Regions from separate parts of the Streptomyces sp. NPDC027962 genome, predicted to be linked through region 2. Evidence: riboswitches for the same ligand, from Rfam matches in the RefSeq annotation. Region 2 holds a riboswitch; each other region holds the start of a gene.
What was found. A riboswitch is a leader RNA that binds a small molecule or an ion and turns the genes downstream of it on or off. The one in region 2 is predicted to bind cobalamin.
Positions count from the first base shown of each region.

Region 1: it holds a riboswitch for cobalamin, as region 2 does, so the genes downstream of both, ACZ4SA_RS31600 (cobalamin biosynthesis protein) here and ACZ4SA_RS09125 (ABC transporter substrate-binding protein) in region 2, are expected to answer to the same signal.
Region 3: it holds a riboswitch for cobalamin, as region 2 does, so the genes downstream of both, metE (5-methyltetrahydropteroyltriglutamate--homocysteine S-methyltransferase) here and ACZ4SA_RS09125 (ABC transporter substrate-binding protein) in region 2, are expected to answer to the same signal.

Region 1 is NZ_JBVHTA010000048.1:18,550-23,334, reverse strand. Features, by position in the region: gene ACZ4SA_RS31605 (cobyric acid synthase) at 1-585, opposite strand, end outside; gene ACZ4SA_RS31600 (cobalamin biosynthesis protein) at 582-1,535, opposite strand; cobalamin riboswitch at 1,625-1,770, opposite strand; gene ACZ4SA_RS31595 (hypothetical protein) at 1,895-2,116, opposite strand; gene ACZ4SA_RS31590 (inorganic phosphate transporter) at 2,125-3,354, opposite strand; gene ACZ4SA_RS31585 (class II aldolase/adducin family protein) at 3,586-4,251, shown strand; gene ACZ4SA_RS31580 (alpha/beta hydrolase) at 4,371-4,785, shown strand, end outside.
Region 2 is NZ_JBVHTA010000007.1:94,046-98,830, forward strand. Features, by position in the region: gene ACZ4SA_RS09105 (SpoIIE family protein phosphatase) at 1-1,279, shown strand, start outside; gene ACZ4SA_RS09110 (hypothetical protein) at 1,481-1,672, opposite strand; partial or broken gene ACZ4SA_RS09115 (hypothetical protein) at 2,244-2,636, shown strand; gene ACZ4SA_RS09120 (TIM barrel protein) at 2,732-3,022, shown strand; cobalamin riboswitch at 3,252-3,425, shown strand; gene ACZ4SA_RS09125 (ABC transporter substrate-binding protein) at 3,721-4,785, shown strand, end outside.
Region 3 is NZ_JBVHTA010000010.1:37,932-42,716, forward strand. Features, by position in the region: gene ACZ4SA_RS12195 (alanine racemase) at 1-40, opposite strand, end outside; gene ACZ4SA_RS12200 (hypothetical protein) at 259-408, shown strand; partial or broken gene ACZ4SA_RS12205 (short-chain fatty acyl-CoA regulator family protein) at 443-859, opposite strand; partial or broken gene ACZ4SA_RS12210 (isocitrate lyase) at 853-1,242, shown strand; partial or broken gene ACZ4SA_RS12215 (3-hydroxyacyl-CoA dehydrogenase family protein) at 1,235-1,483, shown strand; cobalamin riboswitch at 1,673-1,869, shown strand; gene metE (5-methyltetrahydropteroyltriglutamate--homocysteine S-methyltransferase) at 2,049-4,367, shown strand; gene ACZ4SA_RS12225 (ABC transporter substrate-binding protein) at 4,467-4,785, opposite strand, start outside.

The DNA of each region.
Region 1 (4,785 bases), on a different contig from region 2:
CGCCGTCGTACCGAAGAACTGGGCGAACACCCCGCCCCGGTCGATGTCCCCGACCACCAGCACCGGCAGCCCCGCCGCGCGCGCGACGCCCATGTTCACGATGTCCGTGCGCCGCAGATTGATCTCGGCCGGACTGCCCGCCCCCTCGCAGATCACGGCGTCATACGTGCCCCGCAGCTCCTCCAGGCACGCCATGACCGGCTCGAACAACTCCTGCCGCCGACCGCCGCGCAGTTCCTTCCCGGCGGATGCCCCGCCGGTCTTCCCGAAGAACCCGCGGGCGCTCAACTCGCCCACGGGCTTGCCCATCAGCACCACCTGGCTGGAACGGTCGCTGCCGGGCTTCAGCAGCACCGGGTTCATCAGGGCGGTCGGCTCCACGCGCGCGGCCTGCGCCTGCATGGCCTGTGCGCGCCCGATCTCCGCGCCCTCACGTGTCACGAACGAATTGAGGGACATGTTCTGCCCCTTGAAGGGCGCGACCTTGACCCCTTGCCGCACCAGCCAGCGGCAGATCCCGGCCGTGACGACGCTCTTGCCGGCGTCCGAGGTCGTCCCGGCGACCAGCAACCCCCCACCGGTCATGCCGGCCTCCTTCCGCCGCGCCCTGCACCCAGCATCCGCCCCGTGGCACAGACCACCAGGGTCAGCAGGCCGACACGCCGCGACAGCCGCACCGCCCGCCCGATGTCGTCGAACTCCACCGCCCGGCCGTCGCCGTTGAGAACCGGCCGGTGCTCGACCCGGCCGCCGTACGAGAGGGTGCCGCCCAGCCGCACCCCCAGCACGCCGGCGAACGACGCTTCGACCGGGCCCGCGTTGGGACTGGGGTGCTTGCCCGCGTCGGCCCGCCAGGCCCGTACCGCCCCCCGCGGATCCGGCCCGCTCACGGCCGCCAGGATCGCGGTCAGCCGTGCGCCGGGCCAGCCCGCCACGTCGTCCAGGCGCGCCGATGCCCAGCCGTAGCGCCGGTAGCGGGGCGACTTGTGGCCCACCATCGCGTCCAGGGTGTTGACCGCACGGAAGCCGACAAGGCCGGGCACGCCGGCCAGCGCGCCCCACACGAGGGCTCCCACGACCGCGTCGGAGGTGTTCTCCGCGACGGACTCGACGACGGCGCGGGCGATCTGCTGCTCGTCCAGGGTCTGCGGGTCGCGCCCGCACAGATGAGGCAGCCGTTCACGGGCCGCTTCGACGTCCCCGGCGGCCAGCGCGTCGCCGATGGCCGAGGCCTCACGCCCCAGCGTCGTGCCCCCGACAACCGCCCACGTGGCGACGGCGGTCAGCGCGATCGACGCGGCGGGGGAGCGGCGTACGGCACGGCCGGCCAGAGTCGCCGCGGCGACGGCGCCGCCCGCGCACACCGCGGTGTGCAGCGCGCCCCGGCCGCGGTGGTCACGCCACAGGACACGCTCGAGGGCGGCGGCCATCCGTCCGAACGCGGCGACCGGATGCCCACGGCGGGGATCGCCGAGGAGCAGGTCACCAGCGAGGCCGGCGGCGGCGCCGTACACGAATACTCGGTCGGCACGCACGGGATCAGCGATCCCCGAAGTGGCGTCCGACGGACAGGGCTGTACCGCAGCCGGGCATGAGACGAGTCCTCACTCAGGGTCCGCGCCCTGGTTCGACGTGACCGGCGGTGAGAGTTCCTGGCTCCCCGGGGTTCGTGCTCCCGGGTGACAGTGGCGGGACCGCGCCGGATTCGCACCGGACTTCCTCTTCTGCCGCCGTTATCGGCCCCGGCAGTCCACCACGCGCGCGAACGCCCGTCAACTCGCCATTGACCTGCGGCGGGACAGTGTGCCGAGCCCCACACCGGTGGACACACGAAGGCCGGGTCGAAGGCACCCGCAGGTGTCCTCGACCCGGCCTCGCGAGGGTCCGGCCGTCGTCAGACGACGATCAGATAGATCCCGTAGGAAACGGCTGCCGCGCAGAGCGCGAAGCAGGCGTAAGCGCCCGTGCGGGCCAGTGCGCCGGAGCCTCCGGCCTGCGAGGCCGCCTCCTGCTTGGTCAGGCCCACGATGCCCAGGGTGAACAGGCCCACCAGGGCGACGGTGGCGACGAGGCTCACGCCGAATACGGAGCCGAGAGCTGCCCAGTCGATCTTCATGCTGTTCCTTACACCGTGGCCGGACGTGCCGACTCGGGCTCGGCCGGGGCCGGGATAGTGGTCTTGATTTCGCCGGCGGGCGGCGGGGTGACGGCCGCGATGGCGGTCGTGACGACGCCCGCACGCTCCTCGGTGCCGTCGACGTCGTTGACGTTGGTGTGGTCGACGACCTGGCGGCGCGAGACGAACCAGATCGCGGTGCACGCGGCGACCAGGAAGACGGCGACGGCCGCGACACCCCAGTCACCCTGCTTGGTGACGTACTCCGAGCCCGCCGCGACGAGGCCCGCGGCCGGCAGGGTCAGGCCCCACGCCACGAACATCCGGGTGGCGGTGGACCAGCGGACCACTCCGCCCTTGCGGCCGAGACCGGCACCCATGACCGCACCGGAGCAGGAGTGGGTCGTCGACAGGGAGAAGCCGAGGTTCGACGAGGCGAGGATGACGCTGGCCGCGCTGGTCTGGGCGGCGAAGCCCTGCTGCGGCTGGAGGTCGGTGAGGCCCTTGCCCATGGTGCGGATGATGCGCCAGCCGCCGAGGTAGGTGCCGAGCGCGATCGCGAGACCCGCGGAGACGATGACCCACAGCGGAGGGTTGGAACCGGGGGCGACCACATTGCCGGCCACGAGAGCCAGCGTGATGATGCCCATCGTCTTCTGGGCGTCGTTGGTGCCGTGCGCCAGGGAGACCAGACCGGCGGAGGCGATCTGCCCCGCACGGTAGCCCTTCGCGGTGGCTTTCTCGTCGGTGTTGCGGCCGATCCGGTACGTGAGCCGGGCGGCCAGCATGGCGGCGAGGCCCGCGACGAGCGGTGCGGCGATGGCCGGGATCAGGACCTTGGTGACGACAACGCCGTTGTTGACCGCGCCGAAGCCGGCCGAGGCGACGGTGGCGCCGATCAGACCGCCCATGAGGGCGTGCGAGGAACTGGACGGCAGCCCCACCAGCCAGGTGGCCAGGTTCCAGAGGATGGCGCCGACGAGCGCCGCGAAGATGACTTCAGGTGAGATGCCTGATTCGTCGACCAGCCCGCTGGAGATCGTCTTGGCGACCTCCACGGAGAGGAAAGCACCGACGAGATTCAGAACGGCGGACATGGCCACCGCTGTCTTGGGCTTCAGTGCGCCCGTCGAAATGGTCGTCGCCATCGCGTTGGCGGTGTCGTGGAAACCGTTCGTGAAATCGAACACGAGCGCTGTCACGATCACAATCGCGAGCAGCAGTGTGATGTGTTCCATTTACCCAGGCAATCGTTTGACGTCATTGACTGGTGGACCGTAGGCAACCTGGATGAACGGAAGGTGAACTGGGTCCGGCGGCCGGGTGTCCCCAAGTGGAGCCAGGAGGTTCCGCTTGTCTGATTTCCGACCCGGCGCCGCTCCCCGCAGCCACTCGAACACCCTCCGTGTCCCTGCGGCTGTCGCCGGGCCGTCATCGGGCCGGCGGGCCTTCGGTGACAGGATCACGGCATGACTGATGAGGCGCGGCACGACGCGATCGAACGGGCATGGCAGGACCTCGTGGACACGGCCCGCAGGACGGCCGCCGAGGGACTCGTGGTGGGCACGTCCGGAAACGTCTCCGTACGGGTCGGCGAGCTGGTCCTCGTCACGCCCAGCGGAGTGCCCTACGACCGGCTCACCCCGCAGGACACCGTCGGCGTCGACCTCGACGGCACCCAGGTCATCGGCACCCTCGCCCCCACCAGTGAGCTGCCGCTGCATCTCGCGGTCCACCGCGAGACCGGGGCGCGCGCCGTCGTCCACACCCACGCGGTGCACGCCACGGCGGTCTCGACCCTGGTCCCCGAGCTTCCGCCGGTCCACTACATGACCGCCGCCCTCGGCGGCCCGGTCCGCGTCGCCGCCTACGCCCTGTACGGCACGGAAGAACTGGCCCGGAACATGCTCCACGCCCTGCACGACCGCACGGCCTGCCTCCTGCAGAACCACGGAACGGTCGCCTACGGCGACACCCTGGCCCGGGCCTACGACCGCACGGCGCAACTGGAGTGGATGTGCCGTCTCTGGCTGACGGCGTCCTCCATCCCGGGCCGCACGCCGAGCCTGCTGTCGCCCGCCCAGCTCGCAGAGGCATCGGCCCAGCTCCGGGGATACGGCCAACAGGCCCGCTGATGCGGCGGTGGAGCGTCTGCCCACCCACGCGCCTTCGGGGCAGCGCCCCGGCCTGCGTGGAGCCACGCGCGCGGCCCCGCCCACTGGCCCCCGCCCGCGCCCCCGCCCACACTGGACAGGTGCGCCCGGCTACAGCGACGGCAGCGGCCGTCTCCACCCTGATCGGCGTCGGCGCGGCCGCGGTCGCGGCCGGCCGCTACGCGAGCCACGCCGCGCTGAGGGCGCAGGCGCGCCGGCCTCTGCCGGGCGACCCCCGGCTCACCGTGCACGACACCGCACCCGGCAGGGTCGTCCTGACCCGCAGCCTGGCATCGCTGCGCCCCGGGACGTACGGGCTCGAGGGGCCGGGCGTCCACGCGGTCGTGGGTCCGGTGCTCGACGGGGTACCGCACGGTCCGGACACGGTCGTGCGCCGCCTCGTGCACATCACGGAGGGCGGCCTGCATCCCGGCACCCGTGTCCGACTCACCCCGCAGGTGTACATCGGCGACCCCGGCGCCGCTCTCGGTATCGCGCACTCCGAGATCCTCGTAC
Region 2 (4,785 bases):
CGGCATCGGCCCCGGCGGACTGGCGGTCCTGCCGTTGCCCGCCGACGGGCGGGTGGTCGGTGTGTGCCTGGTGGGCTGGAACACGGAGCACGAGTTCACCCCGGAGGAACGGTCGCTGCTGACGGCGGTCGCCGGCCTGGTGGGCAGCGCCCTGAGGCGCGCCCACGCGCTGGACGCGGGGCACGAACTCGCCAGGATGCTCCAGCGCAGTCTCCTCCCCCGCAAGTTGCCGGTGCTGCCCGGAGGCGTGGCCGTCGCCCGTTATCTGCCGGCAACGGTCGGGCTGGAGGTCGGCGGCGACTGGTACGACGTGATTCCGCTCGCCGACGGGCACGTGGCGCTGGTCATCGGCGACGTTCAGGGCCACAGCGCGGGAGCCGCCACCATCATGGGCCAGATGCGCACGGCGGTGCGGGCCTACGCCGTGGAGGGCCATCCGCCCGACGTGGTGGTGTCCCGTGCCAACCGGCTGCTCGTCGGCATGGAGACGGACCTCTTCGCCACCTGCCTCTACGCCGACCTCGACATGGAGGAAGGCATTGCCCGCTTCGTACGGGCCGGGCATCTGCCCCCGGTACTGCGTCACCCGGACGGCACGACCGAGGAGCTGGTCGTGGACGGCGGGCCGCCGCTCGGTGTGCTCGCCGATGCGGAGTTCACCATGACCGAGGCCGGCCTCATCCCGGGCACCCTCGTCACGATGGTGACGGACGGTCTCGTGGAGTCGGCGCACCTCCCCCTGGAGCACGGGATGCGCCGCGTGCGCGATGTCGTCGGCGCCGCCGACCTGTCCGACATCGGGCGTGTCGCCGACGAGCTCCTCCGCAGCGCCAACGGGCGCGACGACGACGTGGCCGTGCTGCTCCTGCGCTACGACGGGACGCGGGTCCGGCCCGTACGGACCCACTGGACGGTGTGGCGGCTCCCCAACGCCGTCCAGCACGCCCGCCGCTTCGCCGCCCGCACCCTGCGCGCCTGGGGTCTGGCCGAGGAGAAGGACAGGGCCCTTCTGGTGGTGTCCGAGCTGGTCACCAACGCCATCGCGCATACGCAGGGGGAGGTGCGGCTGGACCTGACCCTGTCCGCGGACCGCCTGCGGATCGCGGTGAACGACGCCTCACCCCGCAGCCCTGTGAAACCGGCGAACGTGGACTGGGAGGCGACCGGCGGCCGCGGGCTGCTCATCGTCGAGGCGACGACGGCGGCGTGGGGCTCGGTGCCGCTCAGCGGCGGAAAGCAGGTGTGGGCGGAGATGATCGTGTCGGGCGACGCGGGCTGACACGTCCCCGGCGCCGGTGCCCCGCCCACGAGGCAGCGCTCGGCCGGCACCGACGGTTTCGCACCGCGGGACGGCACCGCTCGAACCTCAGGGGCGCAGCGACTCGCCCTGCAGGGAAGCGGCTCGTCCCTCAGGGACACAGCTCGTCCCGCAGGCAGGCTCGTCCCGCGGGGAAGCAACCCGCCGAGTGGAACGCGCCCCTCAGGGAAGCAGCTCGTCGAGTGCGGCGCGGCCCTTCTCCGCCAGGCGGCGCTCCGCCCACGCCAGGCTCTTCGGCGTGATCTCGCGGCCCGAGGCGAGAACCACGTCCTCCGCGGTCACCTCTCCCTCCGAGCCGGTGTGGAGCCGGCTGTCGGGTGTCACCCTGTCGTCCGGGTTGGCGTCTGCGTTCATGGTGCCTCCGTGCTTCGTTCGGCTGAGCCGTCAGGTGCTCCGTCGCAGCGACGGGCATCGCTGGAAAGTTCCACTCGACGCTCGCCCTGGAACCTCCGTGACCCGGCTGGGCGAAGGCCTCCGGCCGGCGGGCTGCGCCGGATCTGCGGTGTGCCGCAGGACCAGGGGCGCACGGGTGCCCGGGGCGGCCAGGGCGAAACTCGCGGATTCGGGGCAGGTGACCGGCGACCGGCCGGCCGACGGCCACCCGATATGACGGACGTCACGGCATACGCATGCCATCAGGTCATCATACGACCCGATCGCTGCACGAACCCGAAGGCCGGGCCACGCCCGGACGGCACAGCAAGGCGAGGGCGGACACGAAGGGGGAGGACAGGCCGGTACGGCCGCGCGTGGGCCTGGCGGGCCTCGGAGCCATGGGGCCCGGAATGGCCCGTAGCCTGCGGGCCGCGCGATGTTCATGTCCGCCATCCCGGTGGCCGGCATCTTCGGCGACCCGCTCTCCGGCTGGATCATGGAGCGGTTCCACGGCGCGAACGGCCGGCAGGGCGGGCAGGGCGGGCAGGGGATGTTCCTGCTCGAGGCGATCCCCGCGCTCGTCATCGGTGTCGCCACGCTGTTCCACCTCGACAACGGCGTGCGCAGCGCCAAGTGCTCACCGACGGCGGGAAGGCCGTCGTGGAGCGGCGATCGCCGACGACGCCGCGCACCAGACGGTGCACGGCCGGGTCTGGGACGACTTCCGCGACCCCAAGGCGTGGCTGATGCGCACTGCCCCGGCCGCGAGGCGGAGGTGCGCTCCGGGATCGACAGGGCGCTCGAGTACGCCGCGGCGCTGGGCTGCCCGCGGGTGCACGTCATGCCCGGTCCGGTGCCGCCGGACGCTCAGCCGGCGGAACTCGCCGAAGCCTGCGACACCTGCCTGGCCAGCCTCGCCCACGCCGCGGAACAAGCCGCGGCGGTGGGCGTCGACATCCTGATCGAGCCCATCAACGGCCGTGACATGCCGGGGTACTTCCTGCACAGGCAGGCCGAGCCCACGCCGTGGTGCGGGAGGTGGGCGCCGCGAATCCCAAGGTGCAACCCGACCTCTACCACTGCCAGATCGTCGAGGGCGACCTCACCACGGCCCTGCGACGCGACCTGCCGACCGGCCGCGTCGGCCATCTGCGGATCGCGGGCGTTCCCGACCACCACGAGCCCGACCTGGGCGAACTCGGCGTCCGCCACCTGTTCGACGTCGTCGACGCCCTGGGCTTCGACGGGTGGATCGGCTGCGAGTACCGCCCCCGCGCCGGCAGCGGGGGGCTCGGCCGGCTCGACAACTACCGTGAGGACTACGCATGAGGATCGTCATCACGGGTGGCTTCGGCTTCCTGGACCGCTCCGCTCCCGTGCCCTTGGCATCGGGAAGAACCACCTGCACCGCCACCCCAGAAGCAGCCGGTGGAACACGGATGCAGCGGCTCACGTACCGGACGTCGAGGTGCGACACGCCTCTCGGCCCCTGCCGTGCATGCGAGTTGGCTGCCATGTGGTTCGTCGCACAGTTGTAGGGGGTGGTGCGGGGGGACGGTGATCTGGGATGCTTCCGTCCGACAAGCGACGGCGGAACGAGGAAGCCGGTGAGATTCCGGCACGGTACCGCCACTGTGTAGGGGGAGCGACTCCGCCGAAGCCACCGCCCGTCTGGGTGGGAAGGCCGGGGAAGCATCGATCCCGAGTCAGGAGACTCACGCCGTCGCACCTCGACGTACCGGGGCGGATCTCCCCGAGAGAGGACGGTGGCACTCGTGTGCCCACGTGCTTGCGTGAAGTTTCCCCTCCTGGCCGACCGTCGAGTACGGATGCGCCGTAATGCCGCTGCGGCCGTGTCGGCCTGGCGCTGAACGGCCTTCCGGCGTCCGGCGCCTTTTCGGCCTTTCGCCCTTTCGGCTTCCGGGCCCTCTGACCTTCTGACGATCTGACCTTCTGAGAGTGCACCTCTCGGTCACCTTTCCGCGTCCGATGAACCGGGCGCGCATCGACGCATGCCAGGAGCCCTCGTGCCCGTAGGACCAGCCCTCCCTGTCCGCCGCCGTGCCCTCGCCGCGGCTCTGCTCGCGCTGGGGCTCACACTCACCGCGTGCGGTGACGGTGACGCTCCGCCCGGGGACTCCCGCGCTTCCGAAGACGGCGGCTGCATCGACGACTTCGACCCGGCCAAGGACTACTTCCCGGTCAAGTCCACGGTGGAGCACGCCGAGAACTTCTCCCTCCGCTACGAAAGGAGTTACCAGGTCCTGACGGTGAAGGAGCCGTTCCCCAAGGGGAAACCGGAGTCCTACGTCCTGATCAAGTGCGGTGCGCCCAAGCCGAAGCTGACCGGTGACCTGGCCGAGGCACAGCAGATCACGGTGCCGATCAAGAGCCTGTACTCCGCGTCGACGACACACCTGCCACTGCTGACGGATACCGGCACCCTCCCGGTGCTCACCGGTGTGGCGAACGGAGCGTTCATCAGCTCCGCGGAGGTCCGTGAGCGGGTGACGTCGGGCAAGGTCGCCGAGTACGCCAAGGACAACGCGCTCAACGCCGAGCAGGTCATCGGCGCCAGGCCCGACGTACTGATGACGCAGGGAACCGACGATCCTCAGTACCCGAAGCTGCGGCAGGCCGGCATCGCGGTCGTCGCCAACGCCGAGTGGCTGGAGTCCAGCCCGCTGGGGCGCGCCGAGTGGGTCAAGGCGATGGCCGCACTCACCGGAGCGGAGAAGCGCGCCGGTGACGTCTTCGACACGGTCGAGAGCGACTACGCGAAGGTCGCCGCCAAGGCGGCCGACGCGGTCTCCAGGGCCGAGCCCGTCAAGGTGCTGCCGGGCACGATGTACCAGGGCACGTGGAGCATGCCCTCCGGCGGCAGTTACCTGGGGAAATTGCTCAAGGACGCGGGCGGCACCCACCCGTGGGCCGACGACAAGAGCACCGGCAACCTGCAGTTGAACTTCGAGGCGGTCTACGCCAAGGGCGGTGATGCGCCGGTCTGGCTGGTCGGCGAACAGTGGAAGTCGACGGGCGCCGCACTCGAGGCCGACCGCCGGTACGGCAACCTCCGCGCCGTGAGGTCCGGC
Region 3 (4,785 bases), on a different contig from region 2:
GCGCGAAGGGCCGGGGTGCGACCGCCGGACGCTCCAGCACTTGTCGAGGGATGAGCACCCCATACTTCTATATGATTATGACACTCATTTTCAACATGCTCCGAATGACCTCCGCGTTAAGTAATGGAATGGTCGTTTTCGCCTCCCATGCGTGTCGGACTCCACAGACGGGTCGAGTTGGGGGGGTAGCCGAACGCCTGGGGTGTTCGTCGGCTGCTCACGGTGCACGCCGAACTCGAACGTGCGGGGCGGACGTCCATGACGGTCGGGGTCCGGGTCACCGCCGAGCGGTGGAACGCGGCCGGGCCCGGTACTGAGGTCGCGACCGGGCGGCTCACGTTCGTCGCCATCGATGCCGACGGCAGGCCACGCCCCGTACCGGGCTTGGTGACGCCCGGAGTCGTCTAGAAGCCGGAAGCGGCCGGGGCGTCGGGCACCGGCCCTACCCGCGGCCCGCCCCTCGGTCCGGCCGTGCGTCGGGGTCGGTCACCGGGTAGGGGACGAAGGTGCTGCTGTCCGGGTCGATGCGCAGGGCGCGGCCGAGCGGCGGTGCGGCGCGCTGGGGGCAGTCGAGGCGTTCGCAGACCCGGCAGCCCATGCCGATCGGGGTGGTGGCCGAGGCGTTGTCGAGGTCGAGGCCATCGGAGTAGACGAGGCGGTGGGCGTGGCGGATCTCGCAGCCCAGGCCGATCGCGTACGTCTTGCCGGGTTCGCCCCAGCCGCCGCGGTGCCGGGTGACCGCGCGGGCCGTCCACAGGTAGCGCTGCCCGTCGGGCATCTCGGCCACCTGGACGTGGATGCGGCCGGGGGCGGCGAAGGACTCGTACACGTTCCACAGCGGGCAGGTGCCGCCGGCCCGGCGCCGAGCGGCTGTGGCGGCAGCTGCACGAGCGGGACTACATCCACGCCCTCGGCGCGCTCACCGGCGGTCAGGCGGTCCAGCAGGTCAAGGCGGGCCTGCAGGCGATCTACCTGTCCGGCTGGCAGGTCGCCGCCGACGCCAACCAGGCAGGCCACACCTACTACGACCAGAGTCTCTACCCGGCCAACTCCGTCCCGCAGGTGGTGCGTCGGATCAACAACGCGCTGCTGCGCGCCGACCAGATCGCCACCGCCGAGAACGCCGGCGACACGACCGACTGGCTGGCGCCGATCGTCGCGGACGCGGAGGCCGGCTTCGGCGGCCCGCTGAACGCCTTCGAGCTGACCAAGGCGATGATCGCCGCCGGTGCAGGCCGAATCCGGCTTCGCCACCGCCACCGACATCGACACCGGCATGGAGCTCGGCTGCGCCCACCCCATGGGCCCGCTGAAACTCGCCGACCTGATCGGCCTGGACACCGTCGCGTTCGTCGCCGAGTCGCTCTACGACGAGTTCAAGGAACCCCTCTACGCCCCTCCCCCGCTGCTCCAGCGGATGGTGGAGGCAGGACTGCTGGGCCGAAAGACCGGCCGGGGCTTCCACACCTACGACCAGGGCTGAGGGCCTGGTACGACGCGGGCTGAGGGGCCCGCACGGCCGCCGGGGTGAGGGTCCCGGCGGTGGACAGGGGAAGGGCGAGAAGCGCGAGCGCGGCGCTTCCCGCCCCTCGGCGTTCCTCCTCCGACGTGCTCTGTGTCACCTTCCAGATCCTGGACGGCTGAGGGGCGACACCCCCTAGGGTGGCCGGAGCAGCTGGTTCGCCCCGTCCGCCAGGCGGGGCGTCGCAAGAGGGAACCCGGTGGGAATCCGGGACTGCCCCGCAGCGGTGAGCGGGAACGACCGCCGTCATACGCACTGGGCCCGACGTACCGGACCTGGGAAGCGACGGCCAGTAGGTGTCCTCCGGCCAGGAGGACGTGCTCGCGAGTCCGAAGACCTGCCAACTGCCCGTGCGCGGACCATTCCGCGCACGGAGATCTCGGTGACCTCGAGGGCGGGTCGGCGTACATACCAGGCGGACGACCGCGCTTTGTCGCGCGAGGTCGGTTCCGTCCGGTTCGTCATCCCTTCGCGTTCTCGTCCCGTCTCCGGGATCTCAGGGAATCGTCTCGCGAAGGAGATCTCCGTGACCAGCAAGTCCGCAGCCGCGGCAGCACGGGCCACCGTCTACGGCTACCCCCGCCAGGGACAGAACCGGGAACTGAAGAAAGCGATCGAGGGCTACTGGAATGGCCGCGTCACCGCCGACGCCCTCCGCTCCACAGCCGCCGACCTGCGCGCCGCCAACTGGCGGCAGCTCGCCGACGCCGGCATCCACGAAGTGCCGACCGGTGACTTCTCGTACTACGACCACGTCCTCGACACCACCGTCATGGTCGGCGCGATCCCCGAGCGCCACCGCGCCGCCGTCGAGGCCGACGCCGTTGATGGCTACTTCGCCATGGCCCGTGGCACCCAGGACGTCGCGCCGCTGGAAATGACCAAGTGGTTCGACACCAACTACCACTACCTCGTGCCCGAGTTGGGCCCGGACACCGTGTTCACGGCAGACTCGACGAATCAGGTCGCCGAGCTGAAGGAGGCCCTGGCGCTGGGCCTGACCGCCCGCCCGGTCCTGGTCGGCCCCGTCACCTACCTGCTCCTCGCCAAGCCCGCACCGGGCGTCCCCACGGACTTCGAACCGCTGACCCTGCTCGACCGTCTGCTGCCGGTGTACGCCGAGGTGCTCGCCGACCTGCGCGTGGCTGGCGCCGAGTGGGTGCAGCTGGACGAGCCCGCCTTCGTGCAGGACCGCTTCCCTGCGGAACTGAACTCCGTCGAGCGCGCCTACTGCGACCTCGGGGCGCTGACCGACCGGCCGAAGCTGCTGGTCGCCTCGTACTTCGACCGGCTCGGCAAGGCACTGCCGGTGCTGGCGAAGGCCCCGGTCGAGGGCCTCGCCCTGGACTTCACCGAGGCCGCCGCGGCCAACCTGGACGCGCTCGCCGTCGTCGGCGGTCTGCCCGGCAAGCGACTGGTCGCCGGTGTCGTCAACGGCCGCAACATCTGGATCAACGATCTGTCGAAGTCCCTGTCCATCCTCGGCACCCTGCTGGGCTTGGCGGACCGGGTCGACGTCGCCGCCTCCTGCTCCCTCCTCCACGTGCCGCTCGACACCGCGTCCGAGTGGGACATCGAGCCGCAGATCCTGCGCTGGCTGGCCTTCGCGAAGCAGAAGACCGCCGAGATCGTCACCCTCGGGCGGGGCCTCGCCCAGGGCACCGACGCCATCACCGCCGAACTCGCCGCCAATCGCGCCGACTTGGCCTCCCGCGCGGGCTCGCCGATCACCCGCGACCCGGCCGTACGCAACCGTGCCGAGGCCGTCACGGACGCCGACACGCGCCGGTCCCAGCCGTACGGCGAACGTGCCGCGGCCCAGCGCGGCCATCTCGGGCTGCCGCTGCTGCCGACCACTACCATCGGGTCGTTCCCGCAGACCGGCGAACTGCGCGTCGCGCGGGCGGACTTGCGCGCCGGGCGGATCGACACCGCCGGCTACGAGGAACGCATCAAGGCGGAGATCCAGGAGGTCATCTCCTTCCAGGAGAAGACCGGCATCGACGTCCTGGTGCACGGCGAGCCCGAACGCAACGACATGGTCCAGTACTTCGCCGAGCAGCTCACCGGCTACCTCGCCACCCAGCACGGCTGGGTCCAGTCCTACGGCACCCGGTACGTCCGCCCGCCGATCCTGGCCGGCGACATCTCGCGGCCCGAGCCGATGACGGTGCGCTGGACGTCGTACGCCCAGTCCCTCACCTCGCGCCCTGTGAAGGGCATGCTCACCGGCCCGGTCACGATGCTGGCCTGGTCCTTCGTCCGCGACGACCAGCCCCTCGGCGAGACGGCCCGCCAGGTCGCCCTCGCCCTGCGCGACGAGGTGAACGACCTGGAGGCCGCGGGCACATCGGTGATCCAGGTGGACGAGCCCGCACTGCGCGAGACGCTGCCGCTGCGCGCCGCGGACCACTCTGGCTATCTGGCATGGGCTACGGAAGCCTTCCGGCTCACCACCGCCGGCGTCCGCCCGGACACCCAGATCCACACCCACATGTGCTACGCCGAGTTCGGCGACATCGTCCAAGCCATCGACGACCTCGACGCCGACGTCATCAGCCTGGAGGCGGCCCGCTCCCACATGCAGGTCGCCCGCGAACTCGCCGCCCACGGATACCCGCGCGAGGCCGGTCCCGGTGTGTACGACATCCACTCGCCGCGCGTTCCCAGCACGGAGGAGGCCGCCGCGCTGCTGCGCACGGGCCTGAAGGCGATCCCGGCCGAACGACTGTGGGTCAACCCCGACTGCGGCCTGAAGACCCGCGCCTGGCCCGAGACCCGGGCCTCCCTGGAGAACCTGGTCACCGCCGCGCGCACCGTGCGCGGCGAGCTGGCCGCTTCCTGACCACGGTGTCGTGTGGGCCGGGGCGCCTCGAGGGGCCCCGGCCCACCGGCCACTGGTGCGCACGATTTCAGCCACGGTAGGATCTCGCGGCTTTGGCCCTCACCGGCGTCGGGCGGAGCTGCGGGCCCGGCTCGACCGGGTGCGCGGTGCCGTGGCGGGGCGGGACCGGCCGCGCGTCGTCGCCCCGGCCTGGAAGGACTTCAGCCGGAACGCACCGGTGCCGGCCGGCTTGGCGGGGTCGGAGTAACGGGAGCTGACGATCGGGGTGCCCAACGTGCCCAGCAGACCGGGGAGTTCGGCGCTCGGCCGGTTCAGCCGGAGTTCGAGGGTGCTCTTACCGGCGGCGCGGCTCTGCTTCAGGTCGACGACCGACAGCAGGCCCTGCGCGAAGTGCGTGGTCGCCTTCGGGTCAAGGATG